One region of the Rhizobium sp. 01T417 genome, then DNA from elsewhere that is predicted to be linked to it. Evidence: predicted binding sites of a transcription regulator. Region 1 holds the regulator's gene; each other region holds the start of a gene.
What was found. Region 1 encodes PhoB, which activates phosphate uptake and scavenging genes when phosphate is short. Its sites were predicted from a motif close to TGTCATNNANCTGTCAT; they were not measured.

Region 1 (7,047 bases):
GAAACGGACGAAGGCGAGCTTTTCAATGTCGAAATACCCGCCTTCTCACTGGATTCGCCAGGGCTGCTGAGAGTCCTGAACTGATCACTCCGCAGGCTCTGCCACCTCTTCCACTTCGAAACGATAGGTCGTCGAGCAGAATTCGCAGGTGACCGAAATTGCGCCGTCTTCCTGACTGGCATCAATTTCCTCCGCCGAGAAGCCCTTCAGCACCCCCTTGATCTTTTCGCGGGAACAGCTGCACCGATCGAAGACCTCGCGCGGTTCGTAGACGCGAACCCCACGCTCGTGGAACAGACGATATAGCAGCCGCTCGGTGCCGACTTGCGGATCCGTCAGTTCGTCGGCGTCGATCGTGTCGACGAGCGAGCGGGCTTCCATCCAGGCATCGTCTTCCTTGTGGGTGCCGCCAGTCCTATCGCCGTCGCCGCCGTGAAGATCCGGCTGGCGCATGCGCTCCGGCGCTTCCGGCAGGAACTGGGCGACAAGACCGCCAGCCCGCCAGCGGTGGCGCGGCTTGCCCGCGTCGTCGCGATCGAAGAGTTCGGCAGCAGCAAGACGCACCCGCGTCGGGATCTGCTCAGACTGGCGGAAATAGGTGCCGGCAATCTCTTCAAGGGTCGCACCGTCGAGCGCAACGATACCCTGGTAGGGTTGGGAAAACTTGCCCTGATCGATCGTAAAGGCCAGCATGCCCTTGCCGAGAAGCTGTTCGGGCTCGATCTGCCCTGCCGCAACGGCCCTGTCGAGGAGGCCCTGGTTGAAGCGTGCGTAGGCACGCACGTTCTCAGGCGTCGAGAAATCGCAAACAAGCAGGTCCACCGGGCCGTCGCCCTTGGTCTGGACCGTGAACTTGCCTTCAAATTTCAGCGACGTGCCGAGCAGCACCGTCAGCACAACGACTTCGGCAAGAAGCCGCGCGACGGGCGCAGGATAGCGATGGCGCTCGAGGATCGCGTCCAGCATCGGCCCGAGCTGGACGGCGCGACCGCGCACATCCAGTCCCTCAACCTGAAACGGAACGACATGATCATCGCCGGCGAAATTGAATTCGCCGAGGGTGGCTGCAGGTTCTGCCATGGTCTTCTCCTAGTCTGAGAGCGGCAGACAAGGGTGTCCATCCGCTCGCACGGCCACCGGGCCTTCCGGCCAAACGTGGCGTCCAGTATGGTTCAGATCGCGCCCAGGCACCAAGCAAGAATCGACTTCTGCGCATGAAGACGGTTTTCCGCTTCATCGAAGACCACGGATTGCGGGCCGTCGATCACCTCGTCCGTAACTTCCTCACCACGATGGGCGGGCAGGCAATGCATGAACAATGCATCCTTGTCGGCCTGCGCCATCAAAGCCGAATTGACCTGATAAGGCTGGAATACGTTGTGACCACGGGCCCGATGTTCCTGATTCATGGAGACCCAGGTATCGGTCACCACACAATCGACGCCGGCGACCGCACGGTCTGCATCATGGTAAAGCATGATTTCGGCGCCCTCATTGCGGGCCCAGTTCAGATAGTGATCCTTTGGCTCGGAACCAAGGGGCACCGCCATATTCATGCGGTAGCCAAAACGCGCGGCTCCTTCGACCAACGAATGCAGCACGTTGTTGCCGTCGCCGGTCCAGGCGATCGTCTTGCCCTTGATCGGGCCGCGGTGCTCTTCGAAGGTCATGACATCAGCCATGATCTGGCAGGGGTGCGTATCATCCGTCAATGCGTTGATGACAGGAACGGTTGCATGCTCGGCGAGCTCCAGCATGCGGGCATGATCAGTCGTGCGGATCATGATCGCGTCGACATAGCGCGACAGCACCTTGGCCGTGTCACCGATCGTCTCGGCGCGGCCAAGCTGCATTTCTGTGCCCGACAGGAACAGCGTCTCGCCCCCGAGCTGGCGCATGCCAACGTCGAAGGACACGCGGGTGCGCGTCGAGGGCTTTTCGAAGATCATCGCCAGCATCTTGCCTGATAGCGGCTTGTCGCCCTGCCCGGCCTTGAAGGCCTGTTTGCGCGAGATTGCGTCATCCATGATGAGCCGTAGGTCGGATGCCGCGACGGCGGAGAGATCGAGGAAGTGTTTGGGGGAAGCCATTATCGTTACCTATCACGCCCGCCTTCCGACAGGCACTATTCATTAAGCCGTCTTCTTGACCTTCGCAGCGCGCACGCTTTCGGCGGCGCGTTCGAGGCGGGCAAGGCCCTCGCGGGCTTCGTCAGCAGTGACGACCAGAGGCGGCAGAAGACGAATGACATTGTCGCCAGCGGGTACGCCGAGCAGATGGGCGTCACGGATCGCCTGCAGCAGTTCGGAGGACGGCACGGCGGCCTTGACGCCGAGCAGCAGCCCCTCGCCCTTGATATCCTCGATGATATCAGGATAGCGATCCTTGAGCGAGGCCAGCCCTTGGCGGAATACCAGCGAGACGTCACGCACCTGCTGCAGGAAGCCCTCCGCGAGGATCACGTCGAGCACGGCACTGCCAACTGCCATGGCGAGCGGATTGCCGCCATAAGTGGAGCCATGCGTGCCGGCCTTCATGCCGGAAGCGGCCTCTGCCGTGGCAAGGCAGGCTCCGAGCGGGAAGCCGCCGCCGATGCCCTTGGCAACCGCCATGATATCGGGGGTAGCGCCTGACCACTCATGCGCAAAGAGCTTGCCCGTGCGGCCCATGCCGGTCTGCACTTCATCGAAAATCAGCAGCAGACCATGCTCGTCGCAGATCGCGCGAAGTGCCTTCAGGAACTCGTTCGTCGCCGGGCGGACGCCGCCTTCCCCCTGAATAGGTTCGATGAGGATCGCGGCCGTTTCATTTGTGATGGCGCTGCGGAGTGCATCGAGATCACCGAACGGCACCTGATCGAAGCCAGGCGCCTTGGGACCGAAGCCTTCGAGGTATTTCTCCTGGCCACCGGCGGCAATCGTCGCCAGCGTACGGCCATGGAAGGCGCCTTCAAAGGTGATAATATGGAACCGCTCGGGATGGCCCTTGGAAAACTGATAGCGGCGCGCGGTCTTGATCGCGCATTCCAAGGCTTCCGCGCCGGAGTTCGTGAAGAACACCTTATCGGCGAAGGTCGCATCGGTCAGCCGCTTTGCCAGTGTTTCCTGACCCGGGATCTCATAGATGTTGGACAGATGCCAGACCTTGTCGGCCTGCTCCTTCAGCGCGCCAACCACATGCGGATGGCTGTGGCCAACGGAGGTGACGGCAACGCCCGCGCCGAAATCAAGATATCGCTCGCCCGTTTCGCTGATCAGCCACACGCCTTCTCCTCGCTCGAACCGCAGCGGGGCACGAGAGTAGGTGTCGTAAAGCGCGGCTTCAGCCATGGCGCGATCTCCTATCAGCAATCATCAGCAGCCGGACTCCGGCTAAGGAAAGCAGGTCCGGAAAATTAAAAATGCCGCCTTTCGGCGGCGAGCAGCACTATTTACTTTTCGCACTGCAATGTCAACAAAACTGAGGTTTCGCTGCATGCGTCAAGCAGCCATCCCGAGGCGCTCGACCTATCAACAACTATGTTGCATAAATGACTCTCACGCCCAGCAAGTTGGGGAAAACTTGAAAATCGATTCCCCGAGATTCAACCGACTCTTGTCACGGAGTCGGCCTCACACTAGGTTAAAACTCAATTACTAGGCTGCATGCGGCGGAACTAGTCACCAAAATTTGAGTAAGCGTTTCTTGCCTCGGATACGTCCGTGGCAACGGTGAAGGATTCTGCCTACACCAACGCTAATAAGGCGGAGACAGGGGCATGAACTGGACAGACGAGCGCGTTGAAAAACTGAAGAAGCTGTGGTCCGAAGGCCTGAGCGCCAGCCAGATCGCAGCACAACTTGGCGGTGTAAGTCGTAACGCCGTCATTGGTAAAGTCCATCGTTTGAGTCTGCCCGGCCGTGCCAAGGCCGGCGGTTCGACGACCACCGTCAGAACCCCCAAGCGCACGACTTCGGCGCCCCGCGCCACGAACTACGCCTCGCGGATCACCACACGCACCGTTACCCGCCAACAGGGCGCGACGATGCTCAAGGAAGAGATCGAAATCGATACGGTGGAGGAAGTCCGCTTCCGTCCGGCCGCAAATGTAATCGTTCCGATTTCTCGCCGCCTTGGCCTCACCGAGCTCACCGAGCGCACCTGCAAGTGGCCGGTCGGCGATCCGCTCAATGACGACTTCCACTTCTGCGGTTGCGAGTCCCCGGACTCTTCCCCGTATTGCACGTATCATCAGCGCATGGCCTACCAGCCGGTCAACGAGCGCCGCAAGGCCGCTAACCGGGTCGCCTGACCCGGAAGCCGGATAAGGAATAAAGAAAACGGGCCCTCGCGGGCCCGTTTTTCGTTGTAAGGGAAAGACCTCTCAGGCTCTCGCCTGAAAGGATCAGGCTTCCATCGAATAGCCGGCACCGCGCACGGTGCGGATGACGTCCTGCATGTTGGAAAAGTTCAAAGCCTTGCGCAGGCGGCCGACATGGACGTCAACAGTACGCTCGTCGACATAGATGTCGTGACCCCAGACGCCATCGAGCAACTGCGAGCGCGAGAAGACGCGGCCGGGCGATGCCATCAAGAACTCGAGAAGGCGGAATTCGGTCGGGCCGAGGCGGACTTCGCGGCTCTTGCGGTGAACGCGGTGCGTCTCGCGATCCAGCTCGATATCGCCGCACTTCAGCAGCGTCGAGAGCACCTCGGGCTTGGCACGACGCAGCATCGCCTTGACGCGAGCGACAAGCTCCGGCGTCGAGAACGGCTTGACGACGTAATCGTCAGCACCGGTCGAGAGGCCGCGAACCCGTTCGCTTTCCTCGCCACGGGCGGTCAGCATGATGATCGGCAGGCGCTCGGTTTCCGGCCGCATGCGCAGGCGGCGGCAGAGCTCGATGCCAGACACGCCCGGCAACATCCAATCGAGGATGAGAAGGTCCGGCGTGCGTTCCTGAAGCCGGATCTCGGCCTCGTCGCCGCGCAGGATGGTATCGACCTCAAAGCCTTCGGCCTCAAGGTTATAGCGGAGAAGCACGCTCAGCGCTTCTTCGTCTTCAACGACAGCTACTTTAGGGATCATTCGTTTCGGTCTCCTGGGGGCGCGGTCGCGGAATGACTATTCAGTGACTGCGCCGACGGTGTTGGCGGTATCGTCCTTCGGACGTTCGCCTTCCGGCTGGGCACCGGTGGCCATGTAGTAGATCGTTTCGGCAATGTTGGTGGCGTGGTCGCCGATGCGCTCGATGTTCTTGGCGCAGAACAGAAGATGCGTGCAGCTGGTGATGTTGCGCGGATCTTCCATCATGTAGGTGAGCATTTCACGGAACAGCGAGGTGTACATCGCGTCGATTTCCTCGTCGCGCTCACGGACCGATTTTGCTTTGTCGGCAGCACGGCTCGTGTAGACGTCGAGGACTTCCTTGAGTTGGACGAGGGCGAGCTCGGACAGGTGCTCGAGGCCGCGGGCGAGCTTGCGCGGCACGCCGGCGCTCTGTACGGCAATGACGCGCTTGGCAGTGTTCTTGCCCAGGTCGCCGACGCGCTCCAGGTCTGCCGCGATGCGGATGGAGCCCATGATCTCGCGAAGATCGGCCGCCATCGGCTGGCGGCGGGCGATCGTGACGATCGCCTTGTCGCCGATCTCGCGCTCCGCGTGGTCGAGGATCACATCGTCCGAGATGACCTTCTGGGCAAGAGCCGTATCGCCGTTTACGAGCGCGCGTACGGCATCCGAGACCATCTGCTCGGCCAAGCCGCCCATTTCCGAGATACGGCGGGACAGGAACTTCAAATCATCGTCGTAGGCAGAAAAGATATGTGTCGATGCCATAGGGCTCATCCTTGAATATCGTAAGTGCTACCGAGACGGCCGATCAACCGAAGCGGCCCATGATGTAGTCCTGGGTGCGCGGATCGTCCGGGTTGGTGAACATCTTGTCGGTGTCATTCTCCTCGACGAGGTTGCCAAGGTGGAACATGGCTGTGCGCTGCGAAACACGGGCGGCCTGCTGCATCGAGTGCGTCACGATGACAATCGTGTAGTTCTCGCGGAGCTCGTGGATGAGCTCCTCGACCTTGGCCGTTGCAATCGGATCGAGTGCCGAGCATGGCTCGTCCATCAGGATGACTTCGGGGCTGACGGCGACGGCGCGGGCGATGCAGAGGCGCTGCTGCTGACCACCGGAAAGACCGGTGCCGGCTTCGTGAACGCGATCCTTCACCTCATTCCAGAGGCCGGCGCGCTGCAGGCTGTGTTCGACGATCTGGTCCATGTCGGCCTTCGACTTGGCGAGCCCATGGATACGCGGACCGTAGGCGACGTTTTCGTAGATCGTCTTCGGGAACGGGTTGGGCTTCTGGAACACCATGCCTACACGCGCGCGAAGCTCCACAACGTCGATATCCGGATCGTAGATATCTTCGCCATCGAGCGTGATCTTGCCAGTGACGCGGCAACCGTCGATCGTGTCGTTCATGCGGTTCAGGCTGCGCAGGAAGGTGGACTTGCCGCAACCGGATGGGCCAATCAGGGCGGTCACCGTGTTTTCACGGATGTTCAGCTTCACGTCGAACAGCGCGCGCTTCTCGCCGTAGTAAACGGAGACGTCCTGGCCGATCATCTTGTAGGGAATGGTGTTCATCTTCTGATCAACCGCTTTCTCAACTGCTGCTTCCGTCAACATGTTCATAATGTTTACTCCGTTTACCAGCGGCGCTCAAAGCGACGACGCAAGAGGATGGCTCCGAGGTTCATGAGGATCAGGAATAGGAGCAGGACGATAATGGCGCCGGAGGTCCGCTCGACGAAGGCGCGCTCGGCTTCATTGGCCCACATGTAGACCTGCACCGGCAGGGCCGTCGAAGGCTCCATGGGCGTCGCCGGAGCATTCGCGACGAAAGCGACCATGCCGATCAAAAGCAGCGGCGCCGTCTCCCCGAGCGCGTGCGCCAGACCGATAATCGTGCCGGTCAGGATACCGGGCATCGCAAGCGGCAGGACGTGGTGGAAGACCATCTGCATCTTGGAGGCGCCGAGGCCGAGCGCGGCCGAGCGGATCG
Region 2 (7,047 bases), on a different contig from region 1:
CCTTGAAGCTATCGCCGATCAGGATCGGCCCGCCGTCGACGCGGCCGTCGGAATTGGTCTTGACCGTCTTCATATGGCGACGGACCTCTCCTTCAAGGTGAAAGAGATCGATCCGCAATCCCTCGGCCGGCTTGCCGGACGCGGTATCTAGTACGTGGGTGGTCAGTCCGGTCATAGGCTCGGCTCGCTGATGATGAAGGGCCTTTCGAAGAAGTATTCTTCCAGATTGTTGCCGGGTCCCTCGCGGTCGACAACAAGGAAATCGCTTACGGCGCCAAGCGACATCAACGGGTGGTGCCAGGTATTGCGGCGATAGTTCACGCCCTGATCGCCCCGCGCCAGAAACACCCGCGGACGACCGGGCTTGCCGCCCTCGTCCTCGGAGACGACGACGAGATAGGGGCGGCCGGAGATAGGCGAAAAACTCTGGCTGCCGAACGGATGCCGCTCCATCATGCCAACTTCATAGGGAAAGTGGCGCGGCTGGCCGCGAAACAGGTTGATGATGACGCGCGCGCCCTCGCCTGCCGCTTCGGCAGCGGCAAGCGCATGGAAGCGCTCGGTCGTTCCGTTGTTGATATAGCGCATCGTTACCGGATCGGCTTCGATGATATCACCGAAGGGCGCAAAGGCGGATTTGGTCAGCGGAACAATATCGAGGATTTGAGACATGTCTTTATTCGCCTTCGGCACGCCAATTGCGCACGAGGTCAAGTCTGTAGAGCAGGTCGGGAACATCGTCTTTCGCGGTCGCCCAAATCTTGTCGAGATCGATGTCGAAATAGCCATGAGCAATACGATTGCGCATGCCTCGCATCGCGCCCCAAGGGAACTCGGGGTGCTCTACCATAAACTCGGGATGGATCTTTATGAGTTGTGCAGCGATCTCCGAAGCCATCAGGAGGCTCATTCCGACCGCCCGCTGAAGGATGATATCAGCCAGAAAGTGCTCCTTACTGACATCGGTGACCATTTGATGGGCATCGGTAGCGGCTTGCCGCATGCGCTCCAGCAGGTAGGAAATTCGCTCGAGGCTCATATGGGCTTCGCTTCCGAAAGGACACGGATACGCACGGGTTCGGGAAAGTCGCCGGGCGTCAGCAGATGGATGGACGTACCCAGCATCATCTGTTCCAGTGCGTCCTGCAAGCCGCCCAGCGTCAACAATGTGCTGCCCGGCAGCGCATCCACCAGAATATCCAGATCGCTGTCCGGCCGGTCCTCGCCGCGCGCCACGGAGCCGAAGACACGTGGGTTCGCCGCGTTGAAGCGCTTCGTCACTTCGCGGATCGCCTGCCTGTTCTTCTCCAGCACTTCGGATGGCCTCATGGCGCAACTATAAGTCACGGGCGCAAAAGAGAAAAGCACCAAGGAGCTGCCTGTCTCAACGCCCCGGCAGTATCATCTCAAGGCGCAGAAACGCGATACGCTCGACCTGTGCGGTGGCTGTTTCGAACTCTTCATCGCGCGTGTTGTCGATGCGCTTTTCGAAGGCAGCCAGAATGTCATCCTTGTTCAGGCCCTTAACCGCGATGATGAAGGGAAAGCCGAACTCTTCGACATAGGCCGTGTTGAGCTCGGTGAAGCGGCCATGTTCCGCGGCGCTCAGCCGATCGAGCCCGGCGCCTGCCTGCTCTTTCTTGCTGTCTTCGGTAAGCTCACCCGCTATCGCGAGACGTCCGGCAAGATCGGGATGGGCACGCAGCACGCCGAGCCGCTCCTCCGGACTCGCCGCCCGGAAGATGGCAACGAGCGCCGTGTGGACACGATCCACCGTCAGTTCGTCGCCGACGAAACCGTCGTCATAGGCACGCTCGGCAATGAACGGCGAATGTTCAAAGACACCGCCGTAGCGTGACACGAACTCGTCCCGCGAAAGCATCAGATTGTCTCCGGCTTGTGGTGGGCATGCCAATGCTGCGCGATCTCGATTCGCCTGGGTATCCACACCTTGTCGTGCTTCAGCACATATTCGATGAAGCGTTTCAACGCTGCGGCGCGACCGGGACGACCGACGAGACGGCAATGCAGGCCAACCGACATCATCTTCGGGCTGCCGGCCTTCCCCTCTTCATACAGCGTATCGAAGGCATCCTTGAGGTAAGTGAAGAACTGATCGCCGGAATTGAAGCCTTGCGGCGTTGCAAAGCGCATGTCGTTCGTCTCGAGCGTATAGGGTATGATCAGGAACGGGTTGTCATCGACACCCTTCACCCAAAACGGCAGATCGTCGGCATAAGAGTCAGAGGAATAAAGGAAACCGCCCTCTTCCATGACGAGGCGCAGCGTGTTGTCCGAAGGCTTGCCTTGGTACATTCCGTAGGGACGTTCGCCGGTCAGTTCCGTGTGGAGGCGCACGGCTTCCTGGATATGCTTGCGCTCGACGTCTTCCTGGAAGTCCTTGTACTCAAGCCAGCGGTACCCGTGGCTGGCGATCTCCCAACCGGCTTCCTTCATGGCCGCGACCGCCTCCGGGTTGCGCGCCATAGCAAGCGTCACCCCATAAACGGTGGCCTGAACCTTGAGCTCCGTGAACATGCGCCACAAGCGCCAGAACCCGGCGCGCGAGCCATATTCGTAAATCGATTCCATATTGAGGTTTCGCTGACCCGGCCAGGACGCGGCACCGACAATTTCCGACAGAAGGTTTTCGGAGGCAGGATCGCCATCGAGAATGCAGCTTTCGCCGCCTTCTTCGTAATTGATAACGAACTGAACGGCCACGCAGGCATCGCCCTGCCACTTCGGGTCGGGCGTGTTGCGACCGTAACCGATCAGATTGCGCGGATAAGTTTCGGATACCATGAAATCACCTTCCTGAAAGTCGGCGAAACGGTAGCATCCAGAGAAGGAATGTCGAGACGGAAAGTACGCAACAGAGTTTTGCCTTTGCGGCGCAAACTCTTAGGCCAGTGTAGGAACACGATCTCGACGTGCGCTGACCTTGCCCATCGGATGCAGCGAATGCACGCTAAACGGCCCGCCATTCCCCTCTTCGACCATCAGCGCGACATTGGCGACCTTGACGGGATCGGCGAGGACTGGCTCGAAGGCGTTCCGAAGCGCCTGCTCGACCCGTGGCATGTCGCAGTGGCTGACAGGACCGGTCAGCGGCATATGAAAGCGAAACTCGTCCATCACAAAAGGGCTGCCCCAGCGATACAGATTGGCGAACTGCGCCGCCGACAGGCCACCCGGGTCCGTCCGCTCGATTTCTGCCTCGCTCAACGGCGCCCGGAATCGGTCGAACTCTTGAACGACGGCACTGGAAAGATAGTGGACATGTTCGCAAGGCCGCGACGGAACGAGACTGTAGAATACACCGAGCCTCGCCACCTCAAGCTGATGGATGTGAAACGGCGTCAGCGTTCCACAGAAGCGCATCAGATCCCGCAGAAGTTGCGCCTCCGTTACGTCGGCGGCGAGGCGGAAGGGCGCCTTCAGAACACCTTGGAAGCCATAGCGGCGCGGTAGCGCCGTATGGAAGGCAATCTCGTGAATGCTCAGGCCGCGGATCGCTGTCGGCTCGACCATCTCGCCAGAGAACACGTTTCGACCCAACCAGTTTGCAGCCACGTGCGAAAGCGGGTCGCTCGCAGCGGGTGTAAAGCAAATGGCATAGCGCATCCAATTTCCTCCGTCGAACAAACGGCACAGCCCTCCGTCGGCGCCGCGGTTGCGCTAGCAGATAGGTGATTTGCATGACAGAATAACGAAAGGCAGGAGGTGCTAATTCACGTTTAGCGTGAAGCGACGCAGATGTGATTGGCGAGCAAGAAGCTTTCCGGCAGCGCGAAGGGCGGCTGGCGGCCGGCCGCGAGGTGGATCGCTGCCGCAGCCAGACGGTGCGCCAGGCCGAAGCTGACCTTGAAGCCGCCGGTCAATGCGATCAGGCCGGCATGGTCGGGATGGACGCCGATCATCGGATCACGATCGATCGCTTTCGGCCGCAGACCGGCCCACCGCTCAACAACGGGCGCGCCTCGCAACGCCGGCACCAATTGGGCAGATGCCTCAAGCAGCGCGTCGAGCTGCTCGTCCGTCGAGAATGGTTCGTCGAAGCGATTCTCGCTGGTGCTGCCGACGGCGACATGGCCGCCCTCATGCGCAACGATATACAGCCCGTCGCGAAAGATCGTCGGCAAGGACGGGGCTATGTCGACTTTCAGCAGGGCTGCCTGGCCTTTGACGGGCTGGCCCAGCGGCTTCACAAGGCCACCGGTATACCGCTGCAGCAATGGAAAGGATTGGTGGCCGGCAGCGACAATGCACTGTCTGAAAGCAATGTCACCTGCACTGGTAATCGCAACCTTGCGCTCAAGAGCGAGATCATCGACCGAAACGTTTTCGGCAACGCGGACGCTCCGTGCGTCGCGCAGTGATGCCGCTAGGAGCGCGATGAGCGACCGCGGCGCGACTCTGGCGGCAAGCGTGTCGTGCACGAAGCCGCTTTCACCTGCCGCTGCGTCCAGCCAGTTGTCCTGGGGAGGCTTGTCGAGCACGCGCCAGTGGTAGCGCTGCTCGCCGGCGATCCAGCGATGCTTGGCATCCCGGGAATGACCGAGCGCGATCTCGCGCAAATGCGGCTTCGGCAGCGGAATGAGGCGGCCCGAGCGCCTATAGCCGGCGGAAAGACCGGTCTGCCGTTCCAACGCTGCAATCTCCGCCTCCAGAGAAACGAGCGCATCGAACTGAAATTGCTTCTTGGCATTCCACTTGTCCGGCATGTGCGGCATCAGCGCCCCGAGCAGACCGCCGCTCGCGCCGTGACCAAGCCGGCCGGCTTCGATGAGCCATGCATTGATGCCCAGGCGTTCCGCCTGAACCGCTGCCCATAGCCCCATGATACCGCCACCGATGATCAGCAGGGCAGTCGATGATTGACCGGAACGCGCGGTCGGACTATCGGCTTTTGGCATGACAGATACTGATCCCGAAAAGAGTGCTGGCCCCCACCAGCCGCTGGAGTGGCGCGACGGCGATATGCCCTATTCACCGGCCTTTGGCGACCATTTTTATTGCCAGACCGATGGCCGGCTGGAATGCGGACACGTTTTCCTCGCCGGCAACGGCCTGCCGCAGCGCTGGCAGGATAACGGCGACTTCCTGATCGGTGAGCTCGGCTTCGGCACAGGTTTGAATTTCGCCGAAACGTGGCGGCAATGGAAACTCTTTCGGCGCAACGGGCAGCAACTACACTTCATGTCGTTTGAACTTTATCTGATGCGGCGTGGGGAAATCGACCGTGCGCTTTCTCATTGGGCCGAGATCGACATCGAGCGGCAAGCCCTGGCGGCCGCCTGGCCGGAAACGCCGGAAGCAAGCGTCTTCCTGCGGCTCGATGACCAGACGTCGCTCAGCGTTATCCACGGCCATGCTCTCGAAGGCGTCGCGGCCGCGCAAGCCGGCTTCGATGCCTGGTATCTCGACGGCTTCGCCCCATCGCGCAATGCCGACATGTGGTCTGACGAATTGATGCGCCTCGTCTGCGAGAAGACGAAGCCAGGCGGAACCTTCGCGACCTATGCGGCGGCCGGCTTTGTCCGACGAAACCTGATCGCCGCCGGCTTTGCGGTGGAGCGTCGTGCCGGCTTTGCCGGAAAACGCGAGATGCTCTGCGGCATCAAATCCTAGACCCCGCGTGCTGCTCGCTCGCGCGCAGCCACAGCGCAAGCTTCTCTTCGAGCAGTTCCGGGCTAATCGGTTTTGACATGTAATCGTCCATTCCGGCGTCCAGGCAGAGATCGCGGTCGACCTCCAGCGTATGCGCCGTCACTCCGATGATCGGCACGCGATGACCTTGTACGCGTTCGCGATCGCGTATTGCGCGCGTCGCGTCGTGGCCGTTCATGACAGGCATCGAGACATCCATCATGATGATGCGTGGTGCGCAGCGATCCCATGCCTCGACCGCCTCCTCGCCGTTGCCGACGACGAGAAAACTGAGGCCGGTTTCCTGCAATATCTGCGTAAAGACGATCTGGTTGACTTCGTTATCTTCCGCAACCAGCACGTCGATGAACTCCGCCGGCGGCCATTCGGAAGGCTCAGCTTTGGCGAGCGGAGGCGGCGCTGCCTCCGGAACCGTCTTCCCCGCCGCAGCGATCTGTTTCGTGCGACTTGCCCGCACGACGTCAACGATGGTGTTTCGCAGCACGTTGGCCCGCGCCGGCTTCATCAAATAGGCTTGACCGTTAAGCGCGGCGAACTCTTTCTCCGTCCCGGAAATGTCCATTGAGGTCAGGAAGATGATCGGCAGCCGTTCAAAGCGGCTGTCGGCGCGCAGCTTCCGTGCGATGTCGGCGCCGTTCATGCCCGGCATCTGGTAATCCAGCACGACCGCATCGATCTCGATGCCCAACTCGTTCGCTGCGGCGATTATTGCCATGGCCGCCGGTCCGTCCTCGGCGGCGGCCCCATCGAAGCCCCAGAGGTCCAGCTGCTCGGCCAAAATCTGTCGGTTGACCGCGTTGTCGTCGACGATGAGAACGCGCGCACCCGTCACGTTGACCGGCAAGGGCTTTGGAGCAAGGCGCGCCGCTGCCACGGTGAGAGGCAGGTTTACCGTAAAGACCGAGCCCTCCCCCGGTTCGCTGTCCACCTCGAGGTAGCCGCCGAACAAGTCGACCAGCCCTGCCGTGATGGCAAGGCCAAGCCCGGTTCCCTCATGGCGACGCGTGGAGGATGAGTCGATCTGCGAGAACTTGTCGAAAATGGAGTCGAGCTTGTCGCCCGGGATGCCGATGCCGGTATCCTCGACCCGGATGCGCGCCATGATTTCGTCTTCCGCGCCCGGCGTAAAGCCGACGTCCACAAGGACGTGACCGCGCTCGGTGAACTTTATGGCATTGCCGACGAGATTGGCGATGATCTGGCGGAAGCGGCCGGCGTCACCGATCACGGCCGACGGCAAATCGGGTGCCGCGCGCACCAGCAGCTCTATGTTCTTCTCAGCCGCCTGCGAAGACAGGAGCGTTGTAACGTCCTCGATCGCCTCGACCAAATCGAACGTCGTGCGCCTGAGGGTCATCTGGCCGGCGTCGATCT
Region 3 (7,047 bases), on a different contig from region 1:
CCTACCAGTCCGTTTCCGGCGCTGGCAAGGACGGTATGGACGAGCTGTTCAACCAGACGCGCGCCGTCTTCGTCGCGGATCCGATCGAGAACAAGAAGTTCACGAAGCGTATTGCCTTCAACGTCATCCCGCACATCGACGTCTTCATGGAAGACGGCTACACGAAGGAAGAGTGGAAGGTTCTCGCCGAGACCAAGAAGATGCTCGACCCGAAGATCAAGGTGACCTGCACGGCAGTTCGCGTTCCAGTCTTCATCGGCCACTCTGAATCGGTCAACATCGAATTCGAAAGCGAGATCACGGCCGATCAGGCACGCGACATTCTGCGCGAAGCTCCCGGCTGCCTCGTCATCGACAAGCACGAGAACGGTGGTTACATCACGCCTTACGAATCCGCTGGCGAAGACGCGACCTTTATCTCGCGCATCCGCGAGGACGCGACGGTCGAGAACGGCCTGAATATGTGGGTGGTTTCCGACAACCTCCGCAAGGGTGCCGCTCTGAACGCGATCCAGATCGCCGAGTTGCTTGTCAATCGCGGACTTGTGAAGCCGCGCAAGCAGGCAGCCTGAACCAGTTGTTAACTATGGTTTGTTAAGCCCGGCTAAATAAGGTAAGGGCTTTTCTTGGCGCGGGTTGGTCGTTTCGGCTTCCCGCGCTTGCCAAATCAAAGACGGTGACAATATTGCCGAAAGCGGGGCCGCTGGCCCGGTTTGAAGGCCAGTCAGATCGGGATATCTCCATGCGCATGACGAAATTTTTGCTGGCAGCTGCCGCCGCCTGCATGCTCCACGCAGTTCCTGCAGCCGCCACGGCAGCCCAGTGCGGCAACAACGGCGCCGGCTTCAACGCCTGGGTGGACGAGTTCAAGCAAGAAGCCGTTGCAAACGGTGTCAGCCCCTCGGTTCTGGATCGCGCCTTCGCAAACGTCTCCTACAACAGGCCGACCATTGCCGCCGACCGCGGCCAGAAGAGCTTCAAGCTTTCCTTTGATGCCTTCATGCAGAAGCGCGGTGGTGCCGCGATCATCTCGCGCGGCAAGAGCATGAAGCGCTCCAATGCAGCTCTTTTTGCATCGATCGAGCGTCGCTTCGGTGTTCCTGCCGGCCCGTTGATCGCGATTTGGGGCATGGAAACCGGATTCGGCAGCTACATGGGCAACCAGCATACGCTGTCGGCCGTCTCCACGCTCGCCTATGACTGCCGTCGCTCCGACTATTTCACCGACCAGCTTTATGCCGCGCTGCAGCTGGTCTCTGAGGGTTATCTCAATACGCAGGCGCGTGGAGCAGCGCATGGTGAAATCGGCCAGACGCAGTTCCTGCCGCGCAATGTCGTGCGCTTCGGCGCCGATGGCGACGGCGACGGCCGCGTCGATATGGTCGGTTCTCGCGCTGACGCGCTTGCCTCGACTGCCAACTTCCTGAAGGGCCATGGCTGGCAGGCCGGTGCGGGTTATCAGCCGGGCGAGCCCAACTTCGCGGCCATCGCCGGCTGGAACGCGGCGACGGTCTATCAGCAGGCGATCGCCTACATTGGACAGCAGATAGACGGAAATTGAGAACAGCGTAGCGTAAGCCAAAAGCGCCGAACCGAACTTCGGCGCTTTTTTTGTTTTGGGCTTAGACGTCCGGGCGAATGAAGTCGCGAGTTTCGGAATCCATCACCCAGAGTTCGCCGGTCGAGATGTCGAACCAGGCACCGTGAAGCGCGATCTTGCCTTCCTCCTCCAATGCCTTGATGTTCGGGAAGGTCCTGAGATTCTCAATGGAGTTGCGGATCGATACGCGCTCGAGCGCGGTCTGACGCTCGGAAGGCGTCATGACATCGTTGGCGCCGATCTGCTCTGCGGCAGGCTTCACGAGCGACATCCAGCGTCCGATAAAGTCACCGGGTGAAAGGGGTTCGGCACTTGGGTCGAGAGCGGCCCTGATGCCCCCACAGCGCCCGTGACCCATGACCACGATGTCCGTAACCTTCAAGGCCTGAACCGCGAATTCCAGCGCAGCCGAGGTGGCATGGAAATGGCCGTCCGGCTCGTAGGGCGGCACCATATTGGCCACGTTGCGGATGACGAACAGTTCGCCGGGACCGGCATCGAATATCAGCTCGGGCGCAGCGCGCGAATCCGAACATGCGACCACCAGCGTACTTGGGTTTTGGCCGTGCTCGGCCAGCGCTTTATAGCGATCACGGGCGTCCGTGTAACGCCCGTTCATAAAGTTGCGATAACCGTCGAGAAGGGTGTTTGGAAAACGCTGCATGATCTTCGATTACAGCTTGCGCCCGGCAAGATCAATATCGCACTGCAAGATAGGAAGCGTCGTCAGCTTTTGCGCCTTTGCGCCGGATGCATCAAGCGCCGCATCTGGACCATCGCCATCGGCGTTGCCAGGCTCGACGAGTCGCTTGCCAGCGTCAATTCATCGCTGCCCCGCTTTACGGCGCGGGCAAGCACCTCGTAGACGCTTGCCGTTGCAAGCTGAAGCGCCTTCTCGTCCTCCATGCCGGAAAGAAGTCGCGACAGAAACAGCGCGGCAAGTAGATCTCCGAGACCATTCGGCGGCTTGTCGATAAGGCGATGCTCCGCCAGCAGCGCATGACGCCCCGAAAGATAGAGGTTCCCTGTGCCGCCGGCCATCATCGGCACCGCTGACGTCACCAGCATGCGGGAGGGCCCCAGCGACAGGGCGGCGTCCATAATCGCCGTATTGTCCTCCAGCGGGGCACCTACAAGCCAGGCCAGTTCGTATCGATTGGGCGTCGCAAGCGAAGCCAGTGGTATCAGATGATCCCTGATCGCCTCCGCCGTTGCCTGTGGTACGTAGAGACCACCCAGATCCCCCATGACCGGATCGCAAACATAGAGCAGGTCCGGCTTGTGCTCGCGCAAAGCCGTCACGAGCCGAGCAACCGAGCGCGCCTGCGCGGCATTGCCGAAATAGCCGGAAAGAACCGCCTTCACCTCGCCGATCCAAGGCGCGCGAATGAGATCGTCGATAGCCGCGTCAAAATCGCTTTCGGTGAACGTTAGCCGCGTCGACCGACCGTGACCGGGATGCCACGGAAGCACGATCGTCGGCAACGCCCAGACCTGGTGACCAAGCGTCTCTAGTGCAAAGACCGCTGCACGATTTCCGACGGAGCCGCGCACAACGTGGCTAGAGATAACGATGACAGTTCCTGCGGCATTTTCCGACATGATGCTCGACTCGGCTTCCAATGAGTGTTGATCCCCTTTTTGCAGCTTCACTGTCAACTGCCCTTCATGCAGGCATGCCAACGTCGCCCCTCAAGAATTTCCACGTACTTACGGCAAACCAAAAATCTTTCGAAAATTTGCGTCCCGGCGGCCAAAAACGCATGAAAGCTGCCTCGGGATGCCGTCTTTTAGAGATTCTTTCGTCAAATCTTCTGCTAACTTGCGCCAAATCGAGGAGATGAGGAGTATCTGCGATGGCTGGCCGAAACAATCCGAAGCGCGAAAAACAACTGGAGAGCGCGACCAAGATCGCGACGGCAACGGGGGAAGCCTACCTCAATCCCGAGTTCCTGTTCGGTCGCGCCAGCGGCGACGACCTGGAACGCTACACACCGGAGATGCTGGCGCTTTCGGCCATCCATTCCGCCAAGGAGCTCGCGGCCTGGGGCAGCAATTCGGCACGGATCACCATCGAGACCATCGCCGATGTGGAGCCCGACGGCGTTGCCGTATCCGTTCTCACGGTCACCGACCACAACATGCCGTTCCTGTATGAATCGGTAATGGGCGAAGTTACCAGCAGCTATCGCGACCTCTACATGGCCGTGCATCCGATCCTGGTGATGGAGGATGGCAAGGCGCCGGAACTTTACTCCGCCGATCTCCCGAGCGAGCCGGCCAATCGCGTCAGCCATATCCAGCTGCATCTTGCCCCTCTAACGACAGCCCAGGCCGCAGACCTCGTCAAGCGGATAAAGACGGTGGTCGAGCAGGTGCGCGTGACGGTTTCCGACTGGAGGCCCATGCTGGACAAGCTCGGAACCGTGATCGATGAGCTTTCCGCTTACAATGCCAGCCGCCGGAAAGCGGAAAGGGATGAAGCGCTTGCCTTCCTGACGTGGCTGCGCGACGCGAACTTCACCTTCCTCGGAATGCGCGAATATGTCTATTCCGGAAAGGGCGCGAGCGCGAAGGTTGAGCGCGACAAGGGCACCGGTCTCGGCATTCTCTCCAACCCAGACGTACTCGTTCTGCGCACCGGCAGGGACGCCGTTACGACCACGCCTGAAATTCTGGCATTCCTCGATGGTCCGGATTTCCTGATCGTCACTAAGGCCAACGTCAAGTCGATTGTCCATCGCCGCGCCTATATGGACTATGTCGGTGTCAAGCGCTTCGATACCAACGGGAATGTGACCGGCGAGTTGCGCATCGTCGGTCTCTTCACCTCCACTGCCTACACGTCGCTCGCCAGCGATATCCCGTTGCTCCGCTCCAAGATCGAACGAGTGAAGGAACATTTCGGCTTTGACCCCATGAGCCACTCCGGCCGCATGCTGGACAACACGCTGGAATCCTATCCGCGCGACGACCTCTTCCAGATCGATACGACGCTTCTGGCGAGCTTTGCCGAACAGATCAATGATCTCGCCGATCGGCCGCGCGTGCGGGCGCTGCCGCGCATCGATCACTTCGATCGTTTCGTTTCCGTGATCGTCTATGTGCCGCGCGAAGAGTACGATTCGATCGTGCGTGAGAAGATCGGAGCCTATCTGAAGACCGTCTATGACGGCCGTGTCTCGGCCTACTACCCGGCCTTCCCCGAAGGCGGAGTTGCGCGCGTCCATTTCATCATCGGTCGGTCCGGAGGCAAAACCCCACGCGTGCCACAGGCAAAGCTGGAGGAGGCCATCCGCGCGATCACCGCGCGCTGGGATGACCGCTTCGAGGCGCTTGCCGGACCGAAGGCGCCGCGCCTGCAGGTAAGCCATGCCTTCCAGGATCTCTTCCCGCCGGAAGAGACCTACTATGATCTCGAGGACATCGCCGCCTGCGCGGCTGGCGAACCAATCCGTATTGCGTTCTACACGCGGGAAAAGGATGGGATCGAACTGCTGTGCCTGAAGATTTTCCATTCCGGCGGCCAGCTCGCTTTGTCCCGCCGCGTGCCATTGCTTGAAAACCTCGGCTTTAATGTCATCAGCGAAGGAACATTCGATATTGATGTCACCCTACCCGGCGGCTCGGAAAAGCTGGTCGTGCTGCACGACATGGAGCTCGAGGCCCGAGGCGGTATCGAGATCGACCTTCACCGCCACGGAGCAACCTTGGAAGAAGCCTTCCTTGCAGCGTTCGGCGGGCTGATTGACAATGACACCTTCAACCGGCTGATCGTCTCGGCGGGCCTGACCGCACGCGAAACCAGCGTTCTTCGCGCCTACGCACGCTATCTGCGCCAGGCCGGCATCCCTTATTCGCTCGATTATATTGCAACGACGCTCGATAAATACCCGGCAATCGCGGCGATGATCTTTCGGCTGTTCCACGACACGCTTGATCCCAAGATCACCGACAAGGCGCGGATGAAGAAGGCAAGCGAACAGCACGAAAAGATCGAAGCAGCACTCTCCGACGTGCCGAGCCTCGATGACGATCGGATCCTGCGGCGCTACGTCAACGTCGTGGACGCAACCCTGAGAACCAACTACTTCCAGCGCAATCCGGACGGCTCGCCGAAAGCGATGCTGGCCTTCAAGCTTGATCCCAATCTGGTCGACGGGTTGCCGGAACCCCGACCATTCCGCGAGATGTTCGTCTATGGTGTCGAAGTCGAAGGCGTGCACCTGCGGTTCGGCAAGGTGGCGCGCGGTGGCTTGCGTTGGTCCGATCGTGCGGAAGATTATCGCACCGAAGTCCTCGGGCTCGTGAAGGCACAGCAGGTCAAGAACGCCGTCATCGTGCCAGTCGGCGCAAAGGGCGGCTTCTATCCGAAGAAGCTCCCGATCGGCGGTAACCGGGACGAGATCTTCAACGCCGGCCGCGAAGCCTACAAAACCTATATCCGCACGCTGCTGTCGATCACCGACAACATCAGTGGCGCCGATATCGTGCCGCCGAAGGACACGGTAAGGCTTGACGGCGACGATCCCTATTTTGTCGTGGCCGCCGACAAGGGGACGGCCACATTCTCGGATACCGCCAACGCGCTCGCCCAGGAGGCCGGCTTCTGGCTGGACGATGCCTTCGCCTCGGGTGGCTCGGCTGGCTACGATCACAAGAAGATGGGCATCACCGCCCGTGGTGCTTGGGAAACCGTGAAGCGCCACTTCCGCGAAATGGACATCGACATCCAGACCACGCCGTTCACCGTTGCGGGCGTCGGCGACATGTCCGGCGATGTGTTCGGCAACGGCATGTTGCTGTCGCCAAAAATCCGGCTGGTCGCCGCTTTCGACCATCGTGATATTTTCATCGACCCCGACCCGAATATGGAAAAGACGCTTACCGAGCGCCGGCGGCTTTTCAATCTGGCCCGATCGAGCTGGCAGGATTTCGACAAGGGGGTCCTTTCGAAAGGCGGCATGGTCATTTCGCGATCGGCGAAGTCCGTGACGCTGACGCCGGAGGCAGTAGCCGCAATCGGTATAGACAAGGCCGTTGCGACGCCTTTCGAAATCATGACGGCCATTCTGAAGAGCCCCGTCGATTTGCTGTGGTTCGGCGGTATCGGCACCTACGTCAAAGCGCCGTCTGAAACAGACGCCGAGGTCGGCGATCGCGCCAATGACCCTATTCGTGTCGCGGCGGAAGACGTGCGCGCCAAGGTGATCGGCGAGGGCGCGAATCTTGGCGTCACACAGAAGGGACGTATCGCCTATGGCCTGAGAGGCGGGCGCTGCAATTCCGACGCAATCGACAATTCGGCCGGCGTCAACACGTCGGACGTCGAGGTCAACATCAAGATCGCTCTTGCCGCGGCAATGCACGATAACCGTCTCACACGGGCGAAGCGCGACCAGCTGCTGTCGTCAATGACCGACGAGGTCGGCAAGCTTGTGCTCCGG

Region 2: AC1DPR_RS17670 (DUF1045 domain-containing protein) is a predicted target of PhoB. The motif match lies at 3,702-3,718, and genes of this name have one in related genera.
Region 3: AC1DPR_RS02615 (NAD-glutamate dehydrogenase) is a predicted target of PhoB. The motif match lies at 3,254-3,270, and genes of this name have one in related genera.

What each region holds. Positions count from the first base shown of each region.
Region 1 covers NZ_JBFTQH010000003.1:330,753-337,799, reverse strand. Annotated here, with positions in the region: gene apaG (Co2+/Mg2+ efflux protein ApaG) at 1-84, shown strand, start outside; gene AC1DPR_RS05490 (Hsp33 family molecular chaperone) at 85-1,080, opposite strand; gene argF (ornithine carbamoyltransferase) at 1,173-2,090, opposite strand; gene AC1DPR_RS05480 (aspartate aminotransferase family protein) at 2,133-3,329, opposite strand; gene AC1DPR_RS05475 (GcrA family cell cycle regulator) at 3,758-4,291, shown strand; gene phoB (phosphate regulon transcriptional regulator PhoB) at 4,385-5,068, opposite strand; gene phoU (phosphate signaling complex protein PhoU) at 5,105-5,818, opposite strand; gene pstB (phosphate ABC transporter ATP-binding protein PstB) at 5,862-6,677, opposite strand; gene pstA (phosphate ABC transporter permease PstA) at 6,692-7,047, opposite strand, start outside.
Region 2 covers NZ_JBFTQH010000017.1:23,630-30,676, reverse strand. Annotated here, with positions in the region: gene uraH (hydroxyisourate hydrolase) at 1-175, opposite strand, end outside; gene AC1DPR_RS17695 (ureidoglycolate lyase) at 172-672, opposite strand; gene AC1DPR_RS17690 (HepT-like ribonuclease domain-containing protein) at 677-1,039, opposite strand; gene AC1DPR_RS17685 (nucleotidyltransferase family protein) at 1,036-1,329, opposite strand; gene uraD (2-oxo-4-hydroxy-4-carboxy-5-ureidoimidazoline decarboxylase) at 1,385-1,882, opposite strand; gene puuE (allantoinase PuuE) at 1,882-2,805, opposite strand; gene AC1DPR_RS17670 (DUF1045 domain-containing protein) at 2,905-3,627, opposite strand; gene AC1DPR_RS17665 (NAD(P)/FAD-dependent oxidoreductase) at 3,741-4,919, opposite strand; gene mnmC2 (tRNA (5-methylaminomethyl-2-thiouridine)(34)-methyltransferase MnmC2) at 4,918-5,634, shown strand; gene AC1DPR_RS17655 (response regulator) at 5,624-7,047, opposite strand, start outside.
Region 3 covers NZ_JBFTQH010000002.1:88,432-95,478, reverse strand. Annotated here, with positions in the region: gene AC1DPR_RS02635 (aspartate-semialdehyde dehydrogenase) at 1-572, shown strand, start outside; gene AC1DPR_RS02630 (lytic murein transglycosylase) at 743-1,561, shown strand; gene AC1DPR_RS02625 (carbonic anhydrase) at 1,623-2,264, opposite strand; gene pdxY (pyridoxal kinase PdxY) at 2,327-3,202, opposite strand; gene AC1DPR_RS02615 (NAD-glutamate dehydrogenase) at 3,457-7,047, shown strand, end outside.